2 regions of the Streptomyces sp. NPDC058864 genome follow, and region 2 is predicted to be linked to the other one. Evidence: riboswitches for the same ligand, from Rfam matches in the RefSeq annotation. Region 2 holds a riboswitch; the other holds the start of a gene.

What was found. A riboswitch is a leader RNA that binds a small molecule or an ion and turns the genes downstream of it on or off. The one in region 2 is predicted to bind glycine.
Region 1: another riboswitch for glycine. It lies ahead of gcvT (glycine cleavage system aminomethyltransferase GcvT); the one in region 2 lies ahead of gcvP (aminomethyl-transferring glycine dehydrogenase).

Annotation. Positions count from the first base shown of each region.
Region 1 is NZ_JBHYMQ010000010.1:107,301-112,456, forward strand. Features, by position in the region: gene ACFW3D_RS10895 (L-serine ammonia-lyase) at 1-635, opposite strand, end outside; gene glyA (serine hydroxymethyltransferase) at 790-2,061, opposite strand; gene gcvH (glycine cleavage system protein GcvH) at 2,126-2,506, opposite strand; gene gcvT (glycine cleavage system aminomethyltransferase GcvT) at 2,591-3,703, opposite strand; glycine riboswitch at 3,882-3,982, opposite strand; gene ACFW3D_RS10915 (AAA family ATPase) at 4,156-4,833, shown strand; gene ACFW3D_RS10920 (hypothetical protein) at 4,868-5,156, opposite strand, start outside.
Region 2 is NZ_JBHYMQ010000098.1:11,102-16,257, forward strand. Features, by position in the region: gene gcvP (aminomethyl-transferring glycine dehydrogenase) at 1-2,083, opposite strand, end outside; glycine riboswitch at 2,123-2,235, opposite strand; glycine riboswitch at 2,240-2,344, opposite strand; gene ACFW3D_RS38885 (PRC-barrel domain-containing protein) at 2,446-2,826, shown strand; gene ACFW3D_RS38890 (DNA polymerase IV) at 2,739-4,193, opposite strand; gene ACFW3D_RS38895 (MerR family transcriptional regulator) at 4,276-4,899, opposite strand; gene ACFW3D_RS38900 (bifunctional nuclease family protein) at 5,092-5,156, opposite strand, start outside.

The sequences.
Region 1 (5,156 bases), on a different contig from region 2:
CCCGTGCGGATCTCCGCCTCGGTGCGCCAGGCCTTCTCGTTCTCCAGCATCAGGCCGGAGATGGACAGCCCGGTCTCCCGGGTGAGCCGCAGCAGCTCGTCGCCGGTGCGGAAGGGGTACTTCAGCGCGGTGTCGTCGAGCTTGATGCGGTCCTCGCCGACCGCGTCCTCGTCGACGACGAAGCCGCCGCCCACCGAGTAGTAGGTCTTCTCCAGCACGGGCGCGCCGGTCCCGTCGTACGCGAAGAGCGTCATGCCGTTGGCGTGGTACGGCAGCGAGCGGCGCCGGTGCAGGATCAGGTCGTCGTCGGCGGAGAACGGGATCTCGTGGGCGCCGAGCAGGCTGATGCGGCGGCCGCTGCGGATCTGCTCGACCCGCTCGTCGGCGGTGTCGACGTCGACCGTGCGGGGGGAGTGCCCCTCCAGTCCCAGCAGCACCGCCTTGGGGGTGCCGTGCCCGTGACCGGTCGCGCCGAGCGAGCCGAACAGCTCGGCGCGCACGGAGCCGACGCCCGCCAGCAGGCCGTCGTTCTTCAGCCGCTGGGCGAACATCCGCGCGGCGCGCATCGGGCCCACCGTGTGGGAGCTGGACGGGCCTATGCCGATCGAGAACAGGTCGAAGACGGAGATGGCCACGGTGCGATGACTCCTCGGGTTCGCGGACCCCGTTGTCCGCGGGCGGCCGGCGGGGTCACCGCCGGAGTGGTACGTGTGCGGCGTGGGTGCGCCGCGCTTGTTCCAGTGTGCGGGACCGTCCTCGCGGTCGGCCCCGCACACCGGGTGACGCTCGCTACTTCAGGCCGGGGTACAGCGGGTGCTTGCCGGCCAGGGCGGTGACCCGGGCGCCGAGCGCCTTGGCGGTCTCCGCGTCGAAGCCCGGCTTGAGGGCCTCGGCGATGACGTCGGCGACCTCGCGGAAGTCCTCCGTGCCGAAGCCGCGGGTGGCCAGCGCCGGGGTGCCGATGCGCAGACCGGAGGTGACCATCGGCGGGCGCGGGTCGTTCGGGACCGCGTTGCGGTTGACCGTGATGCCGATCTCGTGCAGCCGGTCCTCGGCCTGCTGCCCGTCGAGCTCGCTGTCGCGCAGGTCGACCAGGACCAGGTGGACGTCGGTGCCGCCGGACAGCACCGAGACACCGGCCGCGGCCACGTCGTCCTGCGTCAGCCGCTCGGCGAGGATCCTCGCGCCCTCCAGGGTGCGGACCTGGCGGTCCTTGAACTCCTCGCTCGCCGCGACCTTGAAGGCGACCGCCTTCGCCGCGATGACGTGCTCCAGCGGGCCGCCCTGCTGGCCGGGGAAGACCGCCGAGTTGATCTTCTTGGCCAGCTCCGCCTTGCACAGGATGACGCCGCCGCGCGGGCCGCCGAGCGTCTTGTGCGTGGTCGTGGTGACGACGTCCGCGTACGGCACGGGGGAGGGGTGCAGCCCCGCCGCCACCAGACCGGCGAAGTGCGCCATGTCGACCATCAGGTACGCGCCGACCTCGTCGGCGATCCTGCGGAAGGCCGCGAAGTCCAGCTGCCGCGGGTACGCCGACCAGCCGGCGATGATCAGCTTCGGGCGGGACTCCTTGGCCAGGCGCTCGACCTCGGCCATGTCGACCTGCCCGGTCTCCGCGTCCACGTGGTACGCGGCCACGTTGTACAGCTTGCCGGAGAAGTTGATCTTCATGCCGTGGGTCAGGTGCCCGCCGTGGGCGAGGTTCAGACCCAGGATCGTGTCGCCGGGGTTCAGCAGCGCGAACATCGCGGCCGCGTTGGCCTGCGCGCCCGAGTGCGGCTGGACGTTGGCGTGCTCGGCGCCGAAGAGCGCCTTGACCCGGTCGATCGCGAGCTGCTCGACCACGTCGACGTGCTCGCAACCGCCGTAGTAGCGGCGGCCGGGGTACCCCTCGGCGTACTTGTTGGTCAGCACCGAGCCCTGGGCCTGGAGCACCGCGACCGGAGCGAAGTTCTCCGAGGCGATCATCTCGAGGGTGGACTGCTGGCGGTGCAGTTCGGCGTCGACGGCGGCGGCGACGTCGGGGTCGAGCTCGTGCAGTGAGCTGTTGAGAAGCGACATCAGGGGGGTCATCCGTCCGGAGGTCGGAGTGGACAGGGCGGAGCGGTCGGGAGGTCCCGAGCGGTCAGGCGCCGGTGAAGGCGGTGTACTCGTCCGCGGAGAGCAGGTCGCCCGGCTCCTCGGAGATCTTCACCTTGAACAGCCAGCCGCCCTCGAAGGCCGCCGAGTTCACCAGCGAGGGGTCGTTGACGACGTCCTCGTTGACCTCGGTGACCTCACCGGAGACCGGGGCGTACAGGTCGCTGACCGACTTGGTCGACTCCAGTTCACCGCAGGTCTCGCCCGCGGCGACCGTGTCGCCGACCGCCGGGAGCTGGACGTAGACGACGTCGCCGAGGGCGTTCGCCGCGTGCTCGGTGATGCCCACCGAGGACACACCGTCCGCGTCGGCGGCCGAGACCCACTCGTGCTCCTTGCTGTACCGCAGCTGCTGGGGGTTGCTCATGGCGTGAATTCTCCTGGATGACGGTATGTGCTGGTGACGGCTGTCTTGACAGGTGGGACGGCTGTGCCGGATGTGAGCGGGAACTCAGCGCTGCCGCTTGTAGAACGGCAGGGCCACCACCTCGTACGGCTCATGCGTACCGCGGATGTCCACGCCCACACCGGAGGCGCCCGGAACGGCGTGCTCGGCGTCCACGTACGCCATGGCGATCGGCTTGCCCAGGGTCGGGGACGGCGCGCCGGAGGTGACCTCGCCGACCACCTCGCCGCCCGCCACCACGGGGTAGCCCGCCCGGGGGACGCGGCGGCCCTCGGCGACCAGGCCGACCAGCTTGCGCGGCGGCGTGGCCTCGGCCTTGGCGGCGGCCGCGGTCAGCGCCTCGCGGCCCACGAAGTCACCCGGCTTGTCGAACTTCACGACCCGGCCGAGCCCGGCGTCGAAGGGGGTGAGCGCGGTGGTCAGCTCATGCCCGTACAGCGGCATGCCCGCCTCCAGGCGCAGCGTGTCGCGGCAGGACAGGCCGCACGGCACCAGGCCGGCGTCCGCGCCCGCCTCGGTCAGCGCCAGCCACAGCTTCTCCGCGTCGGCCGGGGCGACGAAGAGCTCGAAGCCGTCCTCGCCGGTGTAGCCCGTGCGGGCGATCAGCGCGGGGACCCCGGCCACGGTGCCCGGCAGGCCCGCGTAGTACTTCAGCCCGTCCAGGTCGGCGTCGGTGACCGACTTCAGGATGGCGGGGGAGTTCGGGCCCTGGACGGCGATCAGCGCGTAGGCGTCCCGGTCGTCGCGGACCGCCGCGTCGAAGCCGGCGGCGCGCTCGGCCACCGCGTCGAGGACGACCTGGGCGTTGGAGGCGTTGGCGACGACCATGTACTCCTCGTCGCCGAGGCGGTAGACGATCAGGTCGTCGAGGATGCCGCCGTCGGGCGCGCAGATCATCGTGTAGCGGGCACGGCCCACGGCCAGCGCCGAGATGTGGCCGACCAGCGCGTGGTCCAGCGCCTCGCCCGCGGCCGGACCGGTGACCGTGATCTCGCCCATGTGGGACAGGTCGAAGAGACCGGCCCGGGTCCGCACGGCGGTGTGCTCGTCGCGCTCGCTGGCGTACCGCAGCGGCATGTCCCAGCCCGCGAAGTCGGTCATGGTGGCGCCGAGGGCGCGGTGCAGCGCGTCCAGTGCGGTACGGCGGGGTTCACTCATCGGTCGGGCTCCCAAGGCGAGGAAGAGACAGGTAGGGCGATGACGGGGCAGGCCCTCCCCATCTGTCATCGGAACCTGAGAGGTTCACCTGGACCCTCCGGTCGGAGGAGCCTGGCTTGCACCTTGGGTGGGGCGGCACCCCCGTCGCCGGGAGGGCTCGCCCGCTTTTCAGATGTGCCTCGAACGCGCGGTATCTGTGCCTGAGAGATTCAAGGGAGGACTTGCTCCTTCGGCGTCCCGCCCGCCGCAGCGGTGCGGAAGCTCTCCCGCGCGGCCTCGAACGGCCGATATGAGATTGAGGGCGCCATCATTGCACGGGCGCCCGTCGTTGTCGCGATCGCGTCCCGGATGTCCGGGTCCGGTCCCGATCCGGTAGTAACGACGCCGCTTCTCTGGGTAGGCAAAGACACAGGATTTACCATTTCTTGAACGTCGGACCCGGAGGGCGAACTGTGCGGTGGCAGAGTGCGTATGCGACGGCCGGGGGTCCGGCCGTGTCCCGGCCGGTACCGGCGCGGGCCGGGGAGGCGCGCCGCGCGGGCCGCGCCGTGCGGCCGCGACGGCTGCTCGACCTGCGGCGGGGACGCCGGCCCGTGCGCACCCTGCGCTACCCGCCGGGTGACTTCCTGGTCGTCTCCGGACTGCCCGGCGGCGGCAAGAGCACCCTCATGCGGCGCGCGTCGGGCGGGGCCCGCCTGATCGACTCCCAGGACGTGCGGGAACGCTGGCAGGCCCGGGTTCCGCGGCTGCTGCCGTACGCCCTCTACCGTCCCCTGGTGCGGATCGCGCACTACGCCGGTCTGTGGCGGGCGCTGCGTTCGGGCGACAGCGTCGTCCTGCACGACTGCGGCACCCTGCGCTGGGTGCGCGCCTGGGTCGCCCGCGAGGCGCGGCGCCGGGGGCGGGGCATGCACCTGGTGCTGCTGGACGTTCCCGTGCGGACCGCGCTGGACGGTCAGCGCGAACGCGGCCGCGGGGTCTCGGCGTACGCCATGGCCCGGCACCGCGCCGCCTCCCGCCGCCTGCTGACCGAGGCGGAAGCGGGCCGGCTGCCCGGGGCGTGCGCCTCGGTGGTGCTGCTGGACCGCGAAGCGGCCCGGGAGCTCGAGGCCATCGACTTCGACGGCTGAGCGGCCGGGCCGCGTCGCGTGAGGGGCGGTACCGCTACTGGAGCTGCGGATCCACCTGGGCCTCCGGCGCGAGCTGCGCCTCGGGCGGGAGCTGCTCGCCCTGGTCGTTCAGGGGGAGCGGCAGCGGGAGCGGAAGCGGCAGCGGCAGCGCGCCGGTGAGCAGCTTCGGCACCGCCAGCAGCAGGGCCTGCAGGTCGGCGACGACGGTGGCGACACCGGCCGTCACGCCCGCGAGGTCCTTGGCGACCACCTTGGCCAGCAGGTCCGTGACGTCCTGGACCAGCTTGGTGAGCGCGTTCTTGACGTCGGTGACGGCGTCCGCG
Region 2 (5,156 bases):
GCTTCGCCAGGCCCACCAGGGCGTTGAGGTTCGCGCCGTCCACGTAGACCTGGCCGCCCGCGTCGTGCACCGCGGCGCAGATGTCTCCGATGTGCTCCTCGAAGACCCCGTGCGTGGAGGGGTAGGTGACCATGAGCACGGCGAGCTCGTCGCGGTGCTGCTCGATCTTGGCGCGCAGGTCCTCGACGTCGACCTCGCCGTCTCCGGCGGTCTTCACGACGACGACCTTCATGCCGGCCATCACGGCGCTGGCGGCGTTGGTGCCGTGCGCGGAGGACGGGATGAGGCAGACCGTGCGCTGGGCGTCGCCGTTGGCGCGGTGGTAGGCGCGGACCGCCAGCAGGCCGGCGAGCTCGCCCTGGGAGCCGGCGTTCGGCTGGAGGCTGACCTTGTCGTAGCCGGTGACCTCGGCGAGGCGGTCCTCCAGCTCGTGGATCAGGGTCAGGTAGCCCTCGGCCTGGTCGGCCGGCGCGAAGGGGTGCAGCGCGCCGAACTCGGGCCAGGTGACCGGCTCCATCTCGGTGGTCGCGTTGAGCTTCATGGTGCAGGAGCCCAGCGGGATCATGCCGCGGTCCAGCGCGTAGTCGCGGTCGGCGAGGCGGCGCAGGTAGCGCAGCATCGCGGTCTCGGAGCGGTGCTGGTGGAAGACCGGGTGGGTCAGGTAGTCCACCTCGCGGATCAGTCCGGTGGGCAGCGCGTCCTCGGTGGCCGCGTCCAGGGCCTCGACGTCACCGGTGACACCGAAGGCGCCCCAGACCGCGTCGAGGTCGGCGCGGCCGGTGGTCTCGTCGCAGGCGATGCCGACCAGGTCGGCGTCGGCCTGGCGCAGGTTGACCCCGGCCTCGCGGGCGGCGGCCACGACCTCGGCGGCCCGGCCGGGCACGCGGGCGGTGACGGTGTCGAAGAAGGCGCCGGTGGTCACCTCGACGCCGCCGGCGCGCAGGCCCTCGGCGAGGACCGCGGCGTAGCGGTGGGTGCGGCGGGCGATCTGGGCCAGGCCGTCGGGGCCGTGGTAGACCGCGTACATGCCGGCCATGACGGCCAGCAGCACCTGCGCGGTGCAGATGTTGCTGGTGGCCTTCTCGCGGCGGATGTGCTGCTCGCGGGTCTGCAGCGCCAGGCGGTAGGCCTTGTTGCCGTCGGCGTCGACGGAGACGCCGACCAGGCGGCCCGGCAGGCTGCGGGCGTAGGTGTCGCGGACGGCCATGTAACCGGCGTGCGGACCGCCGAAGCCCATGGGAACGCCGAAGCGCTGGGTGGTGCCGACCGCGATGTCGGCGCCGAGCTCGCCCGGGGAGGTGAGCACGGTCAGGGCCAGCAGGTCGGCGGCGACGGTGACGACGGCACCGAGCCCGTGGGCCTGCTCGACGACCGGCTTGAGGTCGCGCACGGCGCCCGAGGCGCCCGGGTACTGCAGCAGCACGCCGAAGACCCCGCGCTCGGCGATCTCCGCGGGGATGCCCTCACTGAGGTCGGCGACGACGACCTCGACACCGGTGGGCTCGGCACGGGTCTCGATCACGGCGACGGTCTGCGGGAAGGCGTCGGCGTCGATCAGGAAGACGCCGTCCTTGACCTTGCCGACGCGGCGGGCCAGGGCCATCGCCTCGGCGGCGGCCGTGCCCTCGTCGAGCAGCGAGGCACCGGAGGTGGGCAGCCCGGTCAGGTCGGCGACGACCGTCTGGAAGTTCAGCAGGGCCTCCAGGCGGCCCTGGGAGATCTCCGGCTGGTACGGCGTGTACGCCGTGTACCAGGCGGGGTTCTCCATGACGTTGCGCAGGATGACCGGCGGGGTGAAGGTGCCGTGGTAGCCGAGGCCGATCATGGGCCGCAGCACCTGGTTGCGGTCGGCGAGCGAGCGCAGTTCGGCGAGGACCTCGGGCTCGGTGCGGGCACCGGACAGGCCGAGCGCCTCGGCGCTCTTGATGGTGTCCGGGACGGCGGCGGCGGTCAGCTCGTCCAGCGAGCCGTAGCCGACCTGCGCGAGCATCTTGGCCTGCGCGCCGGCGTCGGGCCCGATGTGGCGCTGCTCGAAGGGGATGCCGCGCTCCAGCTCGGAGAGTGGGATGCGGTTGGCGGTCATCTGCGGAGGCCTCCTGGTCTGGCGCGACACGGCCTCCCCCTCTGTCATCTGAACCTGAGAGCTTCACCGCCCCGCACGTGCCGGGGCGGCTTTCACCGTCGGTGAGGAAGGGGCCGCGCACGGGGTGTGCCGCCCTTTCCTGCTTTCCAGAGTGACCTCGCCCATGCGGTACGGATGCCTGAGAGATTCCGGGGAGGGTTTGCTCCTTCGGCGCCCGGCGGGCGGTTCCCCGCGTCGCCAGGACTCTCCCGCAAGGGGTCAGCAGCCGCTGTCAGCGTACCAGCGCGCTCCGGTACCGGGTCATGTGACAGCCGCCACCTTTCGTGCCTAAATAGGATTAATCGCGACCAGTTGGAGGGACCGTGCAGACCGGGATCGATCCGCGCAGCCTCATCGGACGCAGGGCCTTCGACCGCAACGGGATGAAGATCGGCACGGTGGACGAGGTGTACCTCGACGACGCCACCGGGGAGCCCGAGTGGGCGGCGGTGCGCACCGGTCTCTTCAGCCGGGACGCGTTCGTGCCGCTGGAACCGAGCGAGTTCACGGGGGAAGAGCTGCGCGTCCCGTTCGACAAGGCACTGATCAAGGACGCCCCGGACTTCGGCGTGGGCCGGCACCTCTCGCCCGAGCAGGAGCTCCAGCTCTACCACCACTACGGCATGAGCGGGCCCTCGCTCTCCGGCCCGGTGCCGGAGCCCCCGCCGGACCGCGACTTCGGCACGCTCGCCGGCGACAGCTGACGCGGCGGCCCCGGCGGGCCCGGTAACACCAGCGGGAGCGGCTCGGACGGCTCCAGCTCCGGGTCGGTCAACGCGAAGGTGCGCACCCGCCCCGGCACGGCCGAGCCGGGCTCCTCGAAGCGGACGGTGACCCTCCCGACCCCGCTGCCCTGCACCCACCCGGCGCCGTACTCGGTGTGCCGTACGTCCTGGCCCGGCACCCAGCGCCGCTCCGCCGGCCCCGGTTCCCGGATCTCCTCCCCGGACCGCTCCGGTGCCGCCTCGGACGGGCCGGGCTCCTCGCCTGCCGCCTCCCCCTCCCGCTCCGCCGCCTGGGCGAACAGGTCCTCCTGCGTGAAGTCGGCCAGCCCCGCGACACCGACGCCGAGCAACCGGACGCCGCCCGTGATGTCGACGGCCTCCAGCAGCCGCGCCGCGGTCTCCCGAACGACCGCCAGGTCGTCGGTCGGGGCCCGCAGCGTCTCCGAACGGGTCAGCGTCGTGAAGTCGTACCGCCGCACCTTCAGCACCACCGTGCGGCCCGAACGGCCCGCCGAGCGCAGTCTGCGCACGCAGCGGTCGGCCAGCCGGTCCACCTCGAGCCGGACCCGCACCCGGTCGGTGAGGTCGACGTCGAAGGTGTCCTCGACCGAGACCGACTTGCTCTCGCGGTCGGCGACCACGGGCCGCTCGTCGACCCCCAGGGCCATCCCGTGCACATGGGCGCCGTGCGCCTTGCCGAGCAGCCGTACCAGCTCGGCCTCCCCCGCCTCCACCACCTCGCCGACCGTGAGGATGCCCGCCCGCCGCAGGTGCTCGGCCGTGGCGGGCCCCACGCCGGGCAGCGCGCGCACCTGCATGGGGGCCAGCAGCTCACGTTCGGTACCCGGCTCGATGACCACCAGCCCGTCCGGCTTGGCCTGCTCCGAGGCGATCTTGGCGAGCAGCTTGGAGCCCGCGAGTCCCACCGAGCCGGTGAGCCCCGTCACCGCTCGGATGTCCGCCCGCAGCCGCTGCCCCACCGCGCGCGGGTCGTCACCGATGCCGCCCGCCTCCAGGTCGACGAAGGCCTCGTCCAGACTGAGCGGTTCGACCAGCGGCGACAGCCGCGACAGCAGCTCCATGACGACGTCGCTGATCTGCCGGTACACGGCGAAGCGCGGCACCAGGTAGGCGGCGTTCGGGCACAGCCGGCGGGCGTGCGCCATCGCCATCGCCGAGTGCACCCCGTGCACCCGGGCCTCGTACGACGCGGTCGCCACCACGCCGCGCGGCCCGATACCCCCCACGACGACCGGCTTCCCCCGCAGACTCGGCTTCGCGGCCTGCTCGACGGCGGCGAAGAACGCGTCCATGTCCAGATGGAGGATGGTCGGCGCGCTTCTCACAGTCACCGATGGTGCACCACGGGTCCGACATCCGCCGTACGCGTGTACGGCGGACGGGTGGGGAGCGGCCGTTCGGCCCGGTTCAGCCCGCGCGGTTGCGACGCCGTGCCAGCTCGTCGCCCGGGTTGTGGCCGACCAGGGTCTCCCCGGTGTCGACCCGCTCGGAGTGCAGCTGTGACAGGGCCCCCTCGACGTCCCGCCACACCACGCCCACCGCGATCCCGAAGATCCCCTGACCGCCCTGGAGGAGATCGACGACCTCGTCCGGGGAGGTGCACTCGTACACCGTCGCACCGTCGCTCATGAGCGTCATGCGGGTGAGCTCGGCGGGCGCGCTGGACCGCAGGTGCTGCACGGCGGTGCGGATGTTCTGCAGGGACACGCCCGTGTCGAGGAGCCGCTTGACGATCTTGAGGACCACGACGTCCCGGAAGCTGTACAGCCGCTGCGTCCCCGAGCCGTAGGCGGGCCGGATGCTGGGCTCCACGAGCCCGGTGCGCGCCCAGTAGTCCAGCTGGCGGTAGGTGATGCCGGTGGCCGCGCAGGCGGTGGGGCCGCGGTAGCCGACCTTCTCGCCGGCCTCCTCCGGCAGTTGTCCCGAGGTGTCGCCCGAACCCCCTCCGGGGGGCGTCGCGGCGTTGCGGGCCAAGGCCCCGCGCATCGGATACGGGCCGCCGAAGGCCGTACCGTCGCCGGTGCTTCTCACGCCGACCTCCCGTCCCTTCGCACCCCTCAGGGCACGCGCACGTGCCATCGGGACTTTCCTTCTCGACGGTAGGCAGTCACTCCGGGTGCGTCAACGATCGCCACGCTCGGCACGCCGAGTGATATCAACCCCAGAGGTGGTTTCCCGTGTCCCAGGTGGGGGTAAGGCTGGACGAATGGTTCCGGCGGGCCCTCATTGACTGCTGGTGCCGAAGTCCTCGGGCGAGATCTGGTCGAGGAACTCGCGGAACTTCTCGA